DNA from 3 places in the Streptomyces sp. WMMB 714 genome. Region 3 is predicted to be linked to each of the others. Evidence: riboswitches for the same ligand, from Rfam matches in the RefSeq annotation. Region 3 holds a riboswitch; each other region holds the start of a gene.
The links. Region 3 has a riboswitch for cobalamin ahead of metE (5-methyltetrahydropteroyltriglutamate--homocysteine S-methyltransferase). Riboswitches for the same ligand answer to the same signal wherever they lie in the genome.
Positions count from the first base shown of each region.

Region 1 (5,665 bases), on a different contig from region 3:
CGACCTGGTACGCCGAGGCGCGCCGCTCGAAGAAGTTGGTCAGTTCCTGCACGTTCTGCAGCTCCATGAACGAGAACGGGTTGCTCGCGCCGTAGCGGGCCGGGAAGCCCAGCCGCAGCAGCCGCTGGTCGGCGACCGCCCGCAGGTACTCCTCCATGGACGCGGTGTTCATGCCCGGCAGCCCCTCGCCGCACAGGTCGCGGGCGAACTGGAGCTCCGCCTCGACGGCCTCCTCCAGCATCGCCGTGACCTCCTTCTCCAGCTCCGCGTCGAAGAGTTCGGGCTCCTCCTCCCGAACGGTGTCGACGACGTCGAAGGCGAAGGACATGTGCATCGACTCGTCGCGGAAGACCCAGTTGGTGCCCGTGGCCAGGCCGTGCAGCAGTCCCCGCGAGCGGAACCAGTAGACGTAGGCGAACGCGCCGTAGAAGAACAGCCCTTCGATGCAGGCGGCGAAGCAGATCAGGTTCAGCAGGAACTTCCTGCGGTCGGACCTGCTCCGCAGCTCGTCGATGCGCTCCGCGCCCTCACCGCCTTCCATCGCCGCCATCCAGCGGAAGCAGAACTGCGCCTTCTCCCTGATGGACGGGATGTTCTCCACCGCCGCGAAGGCTTCCGCCCGCTCGTCGACGTCGGGCAAGTACGTGTCCAGCAGCGTCAGATAGAACTGGACGTGCACCGCCTCCTCGAACAGCTGCCGCGAGAGGTACAGCCGCGCCTCGGGGGAGTTGATGTGCTTGTACAGGGAGAGCACGAGGTTGTTGGCCACGATCGAGTCACCCGTGGCGAAGAACGCGACGAGCCGGCTGATCATGTGCTGCTCGCCGGGGGACAGCTTGGCGAGGTCGGCGACGTCCGAGTGGAGATCCACTTCCTCCACGGTCCAGGTGTTCTTGATGGCGTCGCGGTAGCGGTCGTAGAAGAGCGGGTAGCGCATGGGGCGCAGCGTCAGTTCGAACCCGGGGTCGAGCAGGTTCGCGTGCCGGGTGCCGGGGGCGGACGCGTTCGCGGTGTCGGTGGTCACTGGCAGGCCTCACAGGTCTCGGGGTTCTCGAGGGAGCAGGCGGCGGCTTCGTCCGTCGCCGTGGCGGGGCCGGCGGCGCCGGTCTCCGCCGTGTCCGGCACGGCCGGCTCCGTCCGCGGCACGGGGAGCCGGGAGTCGGCCGACGAGCCGGCGGCGCGGGCGATGCGCGTCGCCGGACGGGACCGCAGGTAGTACGTGGTCTTGATGCCGCGCTTCCAGGCGTAGGCGTACATCGAGCTGAGCTTGTTGATCGTGGGCGCCGCCATGAAGAGGTTCAGCGACTGGCCCTGGTCGATGTACGGGGTGCGGGCGGCGGCCATGTCGATGAGGGCGCGCTGGGGCAGCTCCCACGCCGTCCGGTACAGCGAGCGGACCTCGTCGGGCAGTTGCCGCATGTCCTGCACGGAGCCGTTCGATTCGCGCAGCGCCTCGCGGGCACGCTCGTCCCACAGGCCGAGCCGCTTCAGCTCCTCCACGAGATAGGCGTTCACCTGCAGGAACTCACCGCTGAGCGTCTCCCGTTTGAAGAGGTTGGAGACCTGCGGCTCGATGCACTCGTACACGCCGGCGATCGCCGCGATGGTGGCCGTGGGGGCGACGGCCAGCAGCAGGGAGTTGCGCATCCCCGTCCTCGCGATACGGGCGCGCAGCGCGGTCCAGCGCTCCGGCCACGCGGACCCCTTCTGCGCCTCCGGGTAGTGATCGGGATGCAGCACGCCGCGAGCGGTGCGGGTCCGGGTCCAGGCAGGGTGCGGGCCGTGACGTTCGGCGAGCCCCGCGCTGGTCTCGTACGCCGTGAGCATGATCCGCTCGGAGATGCGGGCCGAGAGCGCGCGGGCCTCGTCGGAGTCGAACGGCAGCCGCATGCGGAAGAAGACGTCCTGGAGCCCCATCAGGCCCAGACCGACGGGACGCCAGCGGGAGTTGGAGCGGCCGGCCTGTTCGGTCGGATAGAAGTTGATGTCGACAACGCGGTCGAGGAAGGTCACGGCCGTGCGGACGGTGGCGTCCAGGCGCTCCCAGTCCACCGTCCAGGCGGTCCCACCGTCCGCGCCCCCGGGGGTGAGGTGCGCGGCGAGGTTGACGGAACCCAGGTTGCACACGGCCGTCTCGGAGTCGTCGGTGACCTCCAGGATCTCGGTGCAGAGGTTCGAGGAGTGGACGATGCCGCCCGGCTCGGCCGTCTGGTTCGCGGTCCGGTTCGCGGTGTCCTTGAACGTCATCCAGCCGTTGCCGGTCTGCGCGAGGGTGCGCATCATCCGCGCGTACAGCTGCCGGGCGGGCACCTGCCGCACGAAGCGCTCCTCCGCCTCCGCCTTCCGGTACGCGGCCTCGAACTCCTCGCCCCACAGGTCCACGAGTTCGGGCGTCTCCGAGGGGGAGAAGAGCGACCACTGACCGTCCGCCTCGACCCGCCGCATGAACTCGTCGGGGATCCAGTGGGCGAGGTTGAGGTTGTGGGTGCGGCGGGCTTCCTCGCCGGTGTTGTCGCGCAGTTCGAGGAACTCCTCGATGTCGGCGTGCCAGGTCTCGAGGTAGACGCAGGCGGCGCCCTTGCGCCGGCCGCCCTGGTTGACGGCGGCGACGGAGGCGTCGAGGGTCCGCAGGAAGGGGACGATGCCGCCGGAGTGCCCGTTCGTCCCCCGGATGAGCGAACCGCGTGCGCGGATACGGGAGTAGGAGAGGCCGATGCCCCCGGCGTGCTTCGAGAGGCGGGCCACCTCCTGATAGCGCTGGTAGATCGAGTCGAGCTCGTCCAGCGGCGAGTCCAGCAGGTAGCAGGACGACATCTGGGCGTGCCTGGTGCCCGAGTTGAAGAGCGTGGGGGAGGAGGGGAGGTAGGCCAGCGAACTGGTCAGCCGATACAGCTCCGCCACCTCGTCGACGGCCTCCTCCGACTCGTCGGCGGCCAGTCCGCACGCCACGCGCAGGAAGAAGTGCTGGGCCGTCTCGATCACTTGACGGTTCGTGGGGTGGCGCAGCAGGTAGCGCGAGTACACCGTTCGCAGGCCGAAGTAACCGAACCGGTCGTCCGCGCCGTCCGCCGCGGCCCGTTCGGCCAGCGTGTCCAGCCGGTCGGCGTGGGCCCGTACGAACGCGGCCGTGCGGTCGGCGATCAGGCCCTCCCGGTGGCCGGTGGCGACGGACGCGGAGAAGGACACGCAGCCCTGCGACGCGGCCTCCTCCCGCACGGCCAGGGTCAGCAGCCGGGAGGCGAGCCGCGAGTACGCGGGTTCCTCGCCGATGAGGCCCGCGGCCTCCTCCATCGCCAGCCCGCGCAACTCGGCCTGGCTGCCGCCCTTCTGGCGTCCCCGCAGCGCGGCGGAGGCGATCCGCTCCGGGTCCGTGCCGGGCAGATCCGCGGTGAGGTGGGTGAGGGTGCGCAACAGCGCGGTTTCCGGTGTGTGCGGACGTTCGGGACCGGCGGTGCCGGCCGAGGTGTCCGGGCCGGCGGGTGCGATGGTCACGGGACGGGCTCTCCCTCGCTCGGTGGTACGACGAGGATCTCGAGGGAGGTGCGCGGCAGGCGCGTGCGGGCGTCACGCCGTCGGCTGAGGGCGCGCCACGCAGCGTCCACCGGCCCATCCCTCGGGACCCGGACGTCTTCGAAGCAGCCGGACAGGCATTCGGACTCGCGAGTGCTGCCCGACAGCCCGAGGGCAGGGGCAGCACATCGCACACCGTTGCGGGACAGTTCCGGACTTGCACCGGATTCCCCTGTGCGGCAGCGGGGACGAGCATACATGTTGTGGCGCGCTTCGCGAGCAGGCCCTATATCTAGTACCCGACAGGGGGTTGGTCTGAGGTTCGGTCTCGCCTCACAGGTCCAGGGCGAACGTGATCAGGCGCAGACCGGGGTACAGCTCCGGATGCGGTTCCCAGTCCCTCTCGGGAGTGCGGACGAACCCCAGCCGCCCGTAGAGACGGTGCGCTGCGTGCATCGCCGGGTGGCTGGAGAGGACGAGGCGTTCCAGGCGGCCGGCGCGCGCCCTGTCGACGCAGCCCCGCACCATGGCCTCGCCGATGCCGCGGTTGCGGCCCTCGGGGCGTACGGCCAGCATCCGGAACTCGCCCTCTCCCGGCCGCGCGATCTCCGCGTACTCGCCGCCGTGGCCCGCGTAGGTCACGGTGCCCAGCAGCGCTCCGGAGCCGCCGTCGACGGCTACCAGGACCTCCGCGTGGGCGGAGCGGTGCCGGACGTCGCGCAGGACGGACAGGTACGCGTCCGTCTCGCCGGAATCGAGCAGGTCGTCCCGGAGATACGCCTGCGCTGTGAGTTCACCGACCTCTTCCACCTCGTGGTCGAGTACGGCTCTGATCGTGATGTCCATGTGACGAGCATGCCGCAGCCCGCCGGCGATTGCCGCCGGCGGGCTGCTGTCCCGACGTGGTCAGCGGTGCCCGGAGGCTCAGGGCGCCGCCGTCGGGGCGGGCAACTCCTCCTTGACGCCCGGGTCTCCGGCGTCCGCCGTGTAGTCGGAGGGCTGCGTCTCGTCGACGCCGTCGGGCGCCTTCGCCGCCCGCAGCACGAGGGTCAGGACGACGGTCACCACCGCGTTCAGCACGAAGGCGGTCAGGCCGATGTAGCCCATCTGCCCGATGCCCGGGATGATCTCGTTGGAGCCGCCGAAGTGCTTCTGGACGGGGGACGAGACGTTGTACGCCGTCACCGTTCCGTAGATCATGCCGACGGCCCAGCCGGCGAGCAGAGCCCAGCGGTGGAACCAGCGGGTGAAGAGACCGCCCACCAGCGCGGGGAACGTCTGGAGTATCCAGATGCCCCCGAGAAGCTGGAAGTTGATCGCCACCGTCTTGTCCATGCCCAGGACGAAGACCAGCGCACCGACCTTCACCAGGAGCGAGACCACCTTCGAGACGGACGTCTCCTGCGCGGGTGTCGCGTCGGGCCTGATGAAGTCCTTGTAGATGTTCCGGGTGAAGAGGTTCGCCGCCGCGATGGACATGATCGCCGCCGGTACGAGCGCGCCGATGCCGATGGCCGCGAAGGCGACCCCCGCGAACCAGTCCGGGAACATGTTCTCGAAGAGCTGGGGGATAGCGAGCTGCCCGTTCTTCAGCTTGATCCCGGCGGCGATCGCCATGAATCCGAGCAGCGCCAGCAGGCCGAGCATCAGCGAGTACAGCGGCAGGATCGTGGTGTTCCTGCGGATCACGTTGCGGCTGCCGCTGGAGAGCGTCGCCGTGATCGAGTGGGGATACATGAACAGCGCCAGCGCGGAGCCGAACGCCAGGGTGGCGTAGGCCCACTGGTTGTTGGGGCCGCTGAACAGTTCGCCCTTCGGCTTGCCTGTCGCCGGGTTGGTCTGCGACAGCGCCTCGCCGGCCTTGGCGAAGATGTCGTCGAAGCCCCCGAGCTTGATGGGGATGTAGATGATCGCCACCGCGATGACGATGTAGATGAGCGTGTCCTTGACGAACGCGATCAGCGCGGGAGCGCGCAGCCCCGATGAGTAGGTGTAGGCCGCCAGCACGCCGAAGGCGATCAGCAGCGGCAGGTCCTTGAGGAACCAGTGCGTCGACTCGCTGCCGCCGACGCCCATCACGTCCAGGACGGCCTGGATGCCCACCAGTTGCAGCGCGATGTACGGCATCGTGGCGAGGATGCCGGTGACCGCGACG
Region 1 covers NZ_FMHJ01000002.1:202,374-208,038, reverse strand. Annotated here, with positions in the region: gene H181DRAFT_RS03635 (ribonucleotide-diphosphate reductase subunit beta) at 1-1,024, opposite strand, end outside; gene H181DRAFT_RS03630 (ribonucleoside-diphosphate reductase subunit alpha) at 1,021-3,414, opposite strand; cobalamin riboswitch at 3,625-3,785, opposite strand; gene H181DRAFT_RS03625 (GNAT family N-acetyltransferase) at 3,844-4,356, opposite strand; gene mctP (monocarboxylate uptake permease MctP) at 4,435-5,665, opposite strand, start outside.
Region 1: linked by a shared signal. The riboswitch ahead of H181DRAFT_RS03630 (ribonucleoside-diphosphate reductase subunit alpha) and the one ahead of metE (5-methyltetrahydropteroyltriglutamate--homocysteine S-methyltransferase) in region 3 are both predicted to bind cobalamin.

Region 2 (5,665 bases), on a different contig from region 3:
CACATCGCGGCGTGCGGGGCGTGCGGAACCGTGTACAGGCTGACGAGTTGCTCACGGGCGGCAGCGAAGGCCGTCGACGCTTCCCAGGGGGCGATCGTGTCGTCCGGGCCGTGGACGATCAGGGCCGGCACGGCGAGGCGGTCCGGACGGACCACCGGAGCGGGTGGGTCCGGTTCGGCGGCGCGGGCGTGCCCCTGAGCGGCCCGTACGGCCAGCGGCAGGAGCGGGCGCGGTACGTGGCGCTCCGCGGCGAGCGCCCGCAGGGTGGTCCACCAGTCGAGCACCGGCGAGTCTAGAACGAGACCGCTGACGCGTCCCGCGGCGCCGCCGTCCCCCGGCCCGGCCCGGGACCGCAGCTCGTCCGCGGCCCGCAGCGCCATGGACGCCCCGCTGGACCAGCCGTGCAGCACGACCTGCGCGGCGCCCTCCCCGACGGCGTACCGCACGGCGGCCTCCACGTCGCGCCACTCGGTGCCGCCGAGATGGCGGACGCCGCCCGGCGGGGCGGGCGCGCCGGCGTCGCCCCGGTAGGAGAGGCCGAGGACGGGGAGCCCCAGGGCGGCGTAGAAGGGGAGCAGCGGCAGCGGCTGCTCCGGTCCGGCTCCGAGGCCGTGCAGCGCGATGACCCAGACGTCGCGAGGCCCGGGCACGAACCACGCGGGCAGCGGCCCGAGTTCGCCCGGAATCTCGATCTCCGTGCGGTCCACGCCGAGCGCGTCACCGGGACCTCCCGTGCACACCTGGGGCGTCAGCCAGACCTTGGTGCGGGGAGCCAGCTCGCCGTAGGTGATCCGCTCCAGGCGGCGTACGACGGTGTCGGCGGCGGCGCCGGCCTGCTGCCCGCCGCTCAGCACGGGGCCGACGACGGCGTGGCAGCCGCGCCCGACCAGGCCGTACGTGCCCGGGAGCAGGGTCGTCAGGGAGCGGGTCAGCGCGATGTGGCCGGTGCCCACCTCGTGCACCGTGAGGGAGGGCCCGCCGAAGCCCGCGGGCAGGTGCCCCCGTCCCGCGGCCGGTGCGGAGCGCGCCGGCCGGAGAGCGGCCCCGGCCGCGTACCGGCCCGCGGCCACGGCGGCCGCGGCGGCGCCGAGCGCGGAGGTGGCGGCCACCGCCGCCGTACGCATGCGCATCCAGCCAGTGTCGCGTCTCCGGGGCGCCTACGGCCAGCGGGCGGCGTCGCCCGGGTGACCGCGACGGAAGGCGTCCGGGAACCCTGCGGCGGCGGATTTCCGGGCGGAACGGAGCCGGGCGGGTCCAACGGCGGGGAGGGGCGGAGAGGGGGCCGCGGAGCCCGGAAGCACGCCCGGCGGCCGTCGCCTTCACCCGGCCGGCGTCTGGCCGTACCCGCTGAACTTCTCGGCCACGCGCCGGAGTTCCTCGTCCGGCAGCAGCGACGGGGTACGTCCCGGCACGGAGGAGGCCGTCAGCCACAGGCGGCACATCCACTCGAGCTGCGCCGTCCTGTCGTACGCCTGGTCGAGGTCGGCTCCGTAGGCGATGGTGCCGTGGTTCTGCAGCAGGCAGGCGCTGCGCCCGTCGAGAGCCTCGAGCATGCGGGCGGCCAGCTCGTCGCTCCCGTAGGTGGCGTACGGGGCGACGCGTACGGGGCCGCCCAGCGCGGCCGTCATGTAGTGCACGGCGGGGAGTTCGGTGACGAGCGTGGAGACCGCGGTCGCGTGTACGGCGTGGGTGTGGACGACGGCCCGTGCCCCGGTGCGCCTGTACACGGCCAGGTGCATGGGGAGTTCGCTGGTGGGCTCCAGACTGCCGGCGGTGCGCCGCCCGTCGAGGTCCACTGCGCACAGGTCGCCGGGACCGAGCCGGTCGTAGGGGACGCCGCTCGGCGTGACGAGGACGTTCTCCCCCACGCGTACGGACACGTTCCCCGAGGTGCCCACCACGAGGCCCTCCGCAGCCGTACGGCGGGCGACGGTCACCAACTCGTTCCAGGCGCTGAGCACTTGAGGACCTCCGGGAGGGTGCGGAGCCCCGCTCGGGGCGGTCGGAGAGGGCCCCGGCGACGGGCCCGGGGAAGCGTGGCACGCGGGACGGACGGTGGTGGCGGGACCGGTTGTGGCACCGCTCACAACGTACGGCGGGGAGCGACACCCCGCTGCCCGCCGTAGTTCATCTTCCGTTCACCCACCGTCCCTACGTTCAACGAGTCATTAACCTTCGACTGATTGTGCCTGGGTGAATGGAACACATCACGCTTCTCATCGGGATCGTGATCGTCACGGCCTTGGTGTTCGACTTTACGAACGGCTTCCACGACACGGCCAACGCCATGGCCACCACCATCTCCACCGGGGCGCTGAAGCCCAAGACCGCGGTGGCGATGTCGGCGGCCCTCAACCTGATCGGCGCGTTCCTTTCCGTCGAGGTCGCCAAGACCATCTCTTCGGGAATCATCGACGAAGGCTCCGGTATCCAGCCTGAAGTGATCTTCGCCGGCCTGGTCGGCGCGATCATCTGGAACCTCCTGACATGGCTCGCGGGGCTTCCCTCAAGCTCTTCCCACGCGCTGATGGGCGGCCTCCTCGGCGCCACCGTCGCGTCCGTGGGGATCGGCGCCGTCAACGGCGGCACCGTGGTGATGAAGGTGCTCATCCCCGCCCTCGCCGCCCCGCTCGTCGCCGGGCTCGCCGCGCTGTTCGCGACGCGTCTGACCTACCGGGCGGCACGGAACGCCGACGAGCAGCAGACCGCGAAGGGCTACCGGGCCGGGCAGATCACCTCGGCCGCGCTGGTCTCCCTCGCGCACGGCACCAACGACGCGCAGAAGACGATGGGCGTCATCACCCTGGCGCTGATCACCGGCGGCGCGCTGGCGCCGCAGGCCGACCCCCCGACCTGGGTCATCGTCTCCGCCGGTGTGGCCATCGCACTGGGCACGTACCTGGGCGGATGGCGGATCATCCGCACCATGGGCAGCGGCCTGACCGACATCAAGCCGCCTCAGGGCTTCGCCGCGCAGACCAGCGCCGCCGTGACGATCCTGGCCTCCTCGCACATCGGCTTCTCGCTCTCCACCACGCACGTCTGCTCGGGCGCCATCATGGGCTCGGGGGTCGGCCGCAAGGGCGGCGTCGTGCGCTGGTCGACGGCGGCCCGCATGGTCATGGGCTGGGGCCTGACGCTCCCGGCCGCGGGGCTCGTCGCCGCGGGTGCGGCCCTTCTCGCGGGGCAGGGCACCTGGGGCGTCACCACGGTCGCCGTGCTCGCGGTGGTCGTCAGCGGCGGCATCTGGCTGCTCTCGCGGCGCCAGCCCGTCGACCACACCAACGTCAACGACACGGCGGTCCCGGGCGAGACCGCGGAGGAGGACGCCGCGGGCGTCGTCACGACCGCGCTCCAGGCCGTCGCACCGCCGCCCACCGTGAAGGCGGGAAGCGACGCCTCGCTGCCGGAGATGTCCCTGCCGCCGCAGGGCACGCCGGCTGCCGGGTCCGCCGCCGAAGCCGAGAAGGAACGCCCCCGGGCGGGCTCCACGCTCGGCTAGCGAGCCGGCCCGCCGGACGGGACGCTCGCACCACAGCACCGACTCGAGACACCCCGACCCCGACCGCACAGCAGAGCGGCGTCAGCCGGACCTCTGCCGGACCTGAGACAGGGAAACGCTATGGACATCGACTGGGCAGCACTGGGCGAGGTATTCGGCGTCAGCCTCGTGGCCACTGTCGGCCTGGTGGGGCTCTTCACGCTCGGCATCGTGAACGGCTCCGCGGGCAAGGCGCAGGGCGGCGGCACGGCGACCCTCGCGCGCACCGGCGCGTACGCCTGCTACGCGCTGTGCGCCGCGGCGGTGGCGTACGGCATCTACATCATCACCGCACCGTGAAGTAGCGCCCGCCGGCCGGACTTCCGGGCACGGCGGGCAGCATCGGGCGAGGGGTACGGGCGGGCAGCCCGTACCCCTCGCCGTGCGTCTGCTCACACTCTTCCGCCGCAGGTCAGCGGCGAGTTGACGGCCCATCCCGTACATGGTGGACTTCCGGTTGCCCAACGGCGGCTGGAGAGGAAGCCGGTGAGAATCCGGCGCGGTCCCGCCACTGTCACCGGGGAGCGAACCCCAAGCGAAGGTCACGGCCCACGAGCGTCAAGGGGCCGGAAGGCCGGGGGACGCTGCGATCCGGGAGCCAGGAGACTCTCGCCGCCGGTACGTCGAGCCAGGGCGAGGACCCTGAGTGAGGACACCGCCATGCGTGGCTTCCCGGCCGCACCCCGTCCCGCAGTCGCATCCGCCGTCCCGGCGGGACTCCCCCGCCCGCGCCTGCCTCGTGCCGGCAGCCCTCCGCTGGGGGCCCGTCCCGTCCGCCGGAGCCCGACGGCGCGCTGAGCCATGCGAGTTCATCGCGCGTACGCCTGGGGCGCCGCCCTCGGCTACCTGGGGGACGTGCTCCTGGGCGACCCCCGCACCGGGCATCCCGTCGCCGTCTTCGGACGGGCCGCCGCCGCGGCCGAGCGCGTCCTGTGGCGCGACTCCCGCGCGGCGGGAGCCCTCCACACCGCACTGTGCGCGGGCGGCCCGGCCGCGGCGGCCGCGCTCCTCACCCGCGCCCTGCGCCGCAGGGGTCCGGCAGCGTCCGGCGTCGCGGCGCACGCGCTCGCGGGCATCCCGGCTCATGCGGCGGCGACGTGGACCGTCCTCGGCGGCAGCGGACTGTGCACGGCGGCGTGTTCCGTCCAGGCCGCCCTGGAAGCGGGGGACGTGGACCGCGCGCGCGTGCTGCTGCCTCAACTGTGCGGCCGCGACCCGCAGTCGCTGGACGCGGAGGGCATCGCCCGCGCCGCCGTCGAGTCGGTGGCGGAGAACACGTCGGACGCCGTCGTGGGTGCCCTGGTGTGGGGAGCGCTGGCCGGCGTCCCCGGTATGACGGCGTTCCGGGCGGTCAACACGCTCGACGCGATGGTGGGTCATCTCTCCCCGCGTCACCGGAAGTTCGGCTGGGCCGCCGCGAGGCTGGACGACGCGGCGGGCTGGCCCGGCGCACGTCTGACGTCGGCGCTCGCCGCGCTCGCCGGCCCCTGCCCGCGCGGCGCCCTGCGGGCGTGGCGCGGCGACGCGCACCGGCATCCCAGCCCCAACGCGGGCCCGGTGGAAGCCGCGTTCGCGGGTGCGCTGGGAGTCCGGCTCGGCGGGACGCTGAGCTACGGCGGGCGCACGGAGCACAGGCCGGTGCTCAACTCCCCCGGCAGGGCCGTGCGTCCGGGCGACATCGCACGCGCCGTGCGCCTCTCGCGGCGCGTGGGGCTCCTCTCGCTGGCGCTCACCACGGCGGCGGGCGTGGCGGGACGGCTCGCCGCCGCCCGGGTCCGCTCGCGTGGCGGAAGCCGTACGGGAACGGGAGGTACCGCGGCGTGACGGGCGGGCAGGAAGAGCGCGGCGGACCGGGCCCCGGTGCCGCCGCACGGGGCGGCGGACTGCTCGTCGCCGGCACGACGTCCGACGCGGGCAAGAGCGTGGTCACGGCGGGCATCTGCCGCTGGCTGGCGCGCAAGGGGCTGAAGGTCGCGCCGTTCAAGGCCCAGAACATGTCGCTCAACTCGTACGTGACGCGGGAGGGCGCGGAGATCGGGCGGGCGCAGGCCATGCAGGCCGCCGCGGCGCGCACCGAGCCGACGGCCCTGATGAACCCGGTGCTGCTCAAGCCGGGCGGCGACC
Region 2 covers NZ_FMHJ01000005.1:445,348-451,012, reverse strand. Annotated here, with positions in the region: gene H181DRAFT_RS12060 (alpha/beta hydrolase) at 1-1,130, opposite strand, end outside; gene H181DRAFT_RS12055 (class II aldolase/adducin family protein) at 1,320-1,961, opposite strand; gene H181DRAFT_RS12050 (inorganic phosphate transporter) at 2,198-3,502, shown strand; gene H181DRAFT_RS12045 (hypothetical protein) at 3,623-3,841, shown strand; cobalamin riboswitch at 3,979-4,173, shown strand; gene H181DRAFT_RS12040 (cobalamin biosynthesis protein) at 4,343-5,365, shown strand; gene H181DRAFT_RS12035 (cobyric acid synthase) at 5,362-5,665, shown strand, end outside.
Region 2: linked by a shared signal. The riboswitch ahead of H181DRAFT_RS12040 (cobalamin biosynthesis protein) and the one ahead of metE (5-methyltetrahydropteroyltriglutamate--homocysteine S-methyltransferase) in region 3 are both predicted to bind cobalamin.

Region 3 (5,665 bases):
ATGAGCCGTGGGCCAAGGGCGTAAGCACACGTATCCATGCAGGGCTGTTCGAGCACATCACCGACCGCACGAACCGGTGAAGCAGCGGACCTGTCCAGGCCGGGCGAGGCAGCTGCGCGCGTGAGGTGGGGGCTTCGTACTCGCGGTGGGTCAGGGCCACCATCGGTTCACCGTCGAGCGTCACCTGCCGCGGCACCGGTTTTCCCATCGGGTTCCCCCTGCCCTGCCGTGCACCCCCGGAGCCTTGGACCGGGGGTGCACGAGCCGGCTGTCGAAGACCGGGGCCGGGAGGGACGGCGCCGCCGCGCCTCCCGGCCCGGGTGCGTCAGGAGCCCGGAAGCTCCGCCCTCACCGTCCTTGCGGCTTCGACGAGGCTTTCCAGCGAGGACCGGGTCTCCGGCCAGCCACGGGTCTTGAGCCCGCAGTCGGGGTTGACCCACAGCCGCTCGGCCGGAATCGCCTCAAGTCCCTTGCGCAGCAGCGCTGCTGCCTCGTCCGTGCTGGGGACGCGGGGCGAGTGGATGTCATAGACGCCGGGGCCGGCTTCGCGCGGATAACCGTGCGCCGCCAGCTCGCGCGCCACCTGCATGTGCGACCGGGCCGCCTCCAGGCTGATGACATCGGCGTCGATGTCGTCGATGGCCTGGATGATGTCGCCGAACTCCGCGTAGCACATGTGCGTGTGGATCTGCGTCGCCGGACGCACCCCGCTCGTGCTGAGACGGAAGGACTCCGTCGCCCACTCCAGATACGCCGGGCGGTTCGCCGCACGCAACGGCAGCGTCTCCCGCAGGGCGGGCTCGTCGACCTGGATGACCGAAGTCCCCGCCGCTTCCAGGTCCTGGACCTCGTCGCGCAGCGCGAGTGCCACCTGCCTGGCGGTGTCGCCGAGGGGCTGGTCGTCACGGACGAACGACCAGGCCAGCATGGTGACCGGACCCGTCAGCATCCCCTTGACCGGGCGGTTCGTGAGCGACTGGGCGTACGTCGTCCACGGCACCGTCATCGGCTCGGGACGGGAGATGTCACCCGCCAGGATCGGGGGCCGCACATAGCGGGTGCCGTACGACTGCACCCAGCCCTGCTGCGTGGCGAGGTAGCCGGTCAGCTGCTCGGCGAAGTACTGCACCATGTCGTTGCGTTCGGGCTCGCCGTGCACCAGGACGTCGATCCCGGCGTTCTCCTGGAAGGAGAGCACCTGCCGGATCTCGTCCTTGATCCGCTCCTCGTAGCCCGCGGTGTCGATCTTTCCCTTCCGCAAGTCGGCGCGGGCGGTGCGCAGTTCGGTCGTCTGCGGGAAGGAGCCGATGGTCGTCGTCGGCAGCAGCGGAAGACCCAGGTGCTCGCGCTGTGCCTTCGCCCGCTCGGTGTAGGGCTGGGAGCGGCGCCCGTCGGCGTCGGTGATCGCCCCGGCCCTGGCCCGCACCGCCGGGTCGTGGGTGATGGCCGAGCCGGCGCGGGAGGCCAGGTCGGCCCGGTTGGCGGTCAGCTCCGCGGCGATGGCGTCCGTACCGCCGGCCAGGCCCTTGGCGAGGACCGCCACCTCCTTCGCCTTCTGCCGGGCGAAGGCCAGCCAACGGAGGATCTGCCGGTCGATGTCCCGCTCGGCGCCCGTGTCGATCGGCACATGCAGCAGCGAACAGGAGGCCGCCACATCGACCCGGTCCGCGAGGCCCAGCAGAGTGCCGAGCGTGGAGAGGGACTTCTCGAGGTTGTTGATCCAGATGTTGCGGCCGTTGACGACGCCCGCGACCAGGCGCTTGCCCTTGAGCCCGCCGGCTTTCGCCAGGTCGTCGAGGTTCGCGGCGGCGGCCTCGGTGAAGTCGATCGCGAGACCGTCCACGGGTGCCTTGGCCAGGACGGGCAGGGCCTCGCCCAGGCGGTCGAAGTACGACGCGACGAGCAGCTTCGGGCGGTCGGCCAGGCCGCCGAGGTCCCGGTAGGCGCGGGACGCGGCATTGAGTTCGGCGGCCGTGCGGTCCTCGACGAGGGCCGGCTCATCGACCTGCACCCATTCGGCTCCTGCTGCGCGCAGATCCGCCAGGATCTCCGCGTACACGGGCAGCAGCCGGTCGAGGAGTGTGAGCGGGTCGAAGTCGTCAGCGACACTCGGCGCGGGCTTGGACAGGAGCAGATACGTGACAGGGCCGACCAGGACGGGCCGCGGGGTGTGACCGAGGGCGAGGGCTTCCTTCAGCTCCGCGACCTGCTTGGAGCTGTCGGCGGCGAACTCGGTGTCGGGCCCCAACTCCGGTACGAGGTAGTGGTAGTTGGTGTCGAACCACTTGGTCATCTCCAGCGGCGCGACCTCCTGGGTGCCGCGCGCCATGGCGAAGTAGCCGTCGAGGGCGTCCGCCGCGACGGCGGAGCGGTGGCGCTCGGGGACGGCGCCGACCATGACACTCGTGTCGAGGACGTGGTCGTAGTAGGAGAAGTCCCCGGTCGGGACCTCGTCGATGCCGGAGTCGGCCAGGAGCTTCCAGTTGGAGCGGCGCAGGCCTGCTGCGGTCTCCCGGAGGGAGTCCGCGGTGACGCGTCCTTTCCAGTAGCCCTCGATGGCCTTCTTCAGTTCCCGGTTCGGGCCCTGACGGGGGAAGCCGTACACGGTGGGCCGTGCTGCCGCGGCTGCGGACTTCGCTGTCACGAACTCTCCTTCGCGAACGATTCGGACAAGTCCCCGTGACGGGACGAGCACGCGAAGGAACGACGGCATCGGACGGCAGGGCACACGTTCTCGTGTGCGGCGTTCCGTCTGATGTTGTGGTCGCCGACCCGCCCTCGAGGTCACTGGGACATCCGCACGCGATCGGTCGCGCGCGGGCAGCAGGCAGGTCTTCGGACTCGTGGGCCCGTCCGCGTTCGAAGGCGGACGCCTACTGGCCGTCGCTTCCCGGCCCCCTACAAGACCAGTGCGTATGACGGCGGTCGTTCCCACTCACCGCTGCGGGGCAGTCCCGGATTCCCACCGGGTTCCCTCTTTCGACGTGCCTGCCTGGCGGGCAGGACGAACCAGCTGCACCGTCAGCCTAGCCAGGAGGGCGGAGTACGAAACACCGCAGGGCGAGCGGCCCCTGTTCCGGGGTGCGGTCCGGCTCGGTCGCGGGCCTCGACGGGGTACGGCATGTGCGCAAGGACACACTGCTGCACGGGGAGACGCAGGTGCGGCACACCGTCGCCTTCCACCGCGAGACGGTGCGGGCCCGGCGCATCGGCTCCCGTCCAGGGGCCGGCGGCCTCGTGTCGGCGAGGCCGCCGGCCGGTTCAAGGGGCGGCCCCCGTGCGTGGGGCTCCGGATGCGGCGTGTGCGGTGCGGACCGCTCCGGCGCCGGCGCTGCGGACAGCGCCGGGCCGCAGAGGGGATCAGGCCAGCAGGTGGTTGGTGTGGGAGGCGCGGCGGGCGGCGTCCAGGAGGGCTCGAATCCGGGAGTCGGCCTGGTCGGGGTCGGTTACGGGGGCCGGGAACGGCAGCCGGGCGTCGCGGTGGGCGTTCGGATATTCGAGGCGCAGTGTCAGGCCGTAGCGGTCGAGCGCGACGGGGACGGCGCGGAGTATGCCTCGCTCGGGCTGCGGTCGCACGAGGCGCAGCAGCAGGGGAACGGAGTCACCGTGGCCGTCCAGGAGGTGCATCAGCATGGCGGCTTCGCAGGTGGCCAAGGGGTCGGGGGGTGTCTCTTGCAGCGCGCCCAGTGTCACGTAGGAGCGTCCGCGGAAGTCTTCGAGGACCGCTTGGCCGAATTCCATGCACGTGCTCCGGGCTGCGGCGTCGAACTGGGCTGCCAGGAGTCCGGTCACGGTGACACGGGCGCGCAGTCGGTCGCGCACCGGTGTGGGGGTGATGTCGGTCAGTTCCAGCTTCACGGGAAGGCGCATCTCGTCCATGGGGGACGGGCTCTCCGGGGGTGCGTGAAGGTGGATGTTGCCGACCGCCTCCGACTCGGGGAGGCGGTGCACTTCGGCATGGAATCCGTCGCTCACCACCGTCATCGAATGAGCCGAAGCCAAGATCGATCGAACGCGTTCGGCGGGCGTGGGCTCTGTGGCGCGGGTGCGGAAGGGGCGCATCCAAGTTCTCCAATTGCACGGTCGGAGAGAGCGGCGACCACTCAGACGTGGGCTTACTTAGGTTAGGCTAACCTAACATCATTTCGACGGTGCATCCGTGGTCACGTCAAGGAGGCGGCTCATGGCGCGAGTTCCGAAGGTTCTGGCCGAGTACGCGCAGCGCCGCGGCTTCGCCACGGAGGTGACCGCAGTCGAGCGCCCCTCCCCGTCGCTGCTGCGCATCGCCTTTCACAGCCCTTCGTTGAGGTCCCGGGATGTCTCGCCCTGCGACGTCACCGCTTTCCGCGTGGGCGACAACGACTTCCGCCATTACACGCCCGAGTCCCACGACCGGGAGGCCGGCACAGCCACGGTGCTGGTGCACCACCACGGCCTGGCCGACGCCCCCGGACTCCACCTCATCGAATCGCTCGCGCCGGGCAGCGAGATCGTCTGGTGCGGACTGGAGTCCGCGAGGAGCTTCCGCTGGACTTCGCCCCGCGCAGCGCTCGCCATGGGCGACGCGAGCACGCTGGGACTGATGGCGGCACTCACCGAGCACGCGAACGCGGAGGGCACGCGCCTGCTCGTCGCCGTGGAGGTCGAGCCGCCGGACCGGGACTACGTCCGCACGCTGCTGCCCGACGCGGTCGTCCTGTCCGAAGGCAAGGAACACGGTGCCGCACTCGACGAGTGGCTCGCCGAAGCCGACGAGCGCATCCGCGGCCTCGCACCGCAAACGGCCTACCTGGCCGGGCACGGCGGCTCTGTACAACGGCAACGCCACAGGCTGCGCACACTGGGGCTCGACCGACGTGCCATCCGTACACAGCCGTACTGGGCGACCGGCCGCACCGGACTGTGAGCCGGGGCCGCCCGGAGGGGCAGCCTCGCCGCGTCGCCGTTCGCGGAGTCGGCCCGTCAGCGCACGGCGGCCACGACGGCGTCGCTGGGGGCACCACACCTGCCGTGCCCCGGAGAACCTTCAGCCGTCCTGCTGCCCGCGGAAGGTGCGCAGCAGCCGCTCCGCGGCGAGCGACGCCGTCAACTTGCCCTCCCGCACCTGCTGTTCGAGCTTCGGGGCGAGCTCCCGCACGCCCTGGTCCTCGCGGAGGCCGGACAGGAGCTGCTCGCGGACCATGGACCACACCCAGTCCACCTGCTGGTTCCGCCGCTTGCGCTCCAGCCCGCCGTCCGCGTCGAGGAGTTCGCGGTGGGCGCGGAGCCGTTCCCAGACGGTGTCCAGGCCCGTCCCCTCACGCGCGCTGCACGTCAGTACGGGCGGAGTCCACGCGGCGTCCGGGGACTGCAGCATGCGCAGGGCGCCGGAGAGTTCGCGGGCGGCGGAGCGGGCGTCGCGTTCGTGCGGCCCGTCGGCCTTGTTGACGGCGACGACGTCGGCGAGTTCCAGCACGCCCTTCTTGATGCCCTGCAGCTGGTCCCCGGTGCGGGCGAGGGTGAGCAGAAGGAACGAGTCGACCATGTTGGCCACCGCCGTCTCCGACTGGCCCACGCCGACGGTCTCCACGAGCACCACGTCGTACCCGGCCGCCTCCATCACGACCATCGTCTCGCGCGTCGCCCGAGCCACCCCGCCCAGCGTCCCGGACGTCGGCGAGGGCCG
Region 3 covers NZ_FMHJ01000008.1:226,479-232,143, reverse strand. Annotated here, with positions in the region: gene H181DRAFT_RS16890 (TetR/AcrR family transcriptional regulator) at 1-80, shown strand, start outside; gene metE (5-methyltetrahydropteroyltriglutamate--homocysteine S-methyltransferase) at 326-2,644, opposite strand; cobalamin riboswitch at 2,809-3,029, opposite strand; gene H181DRAFT_RS16880 (DUF2470 domain-containing protein) at 3,361-4,062, opposite strand; gene H181DRAFT_RS29190 (SIP domain-containing protein) at 4,184-4,906, shown strand; gene meaB (methylmalonyl Co-A mutase-associated GTPase MeaB) at 5,027-5,665, opposite strand, start outside.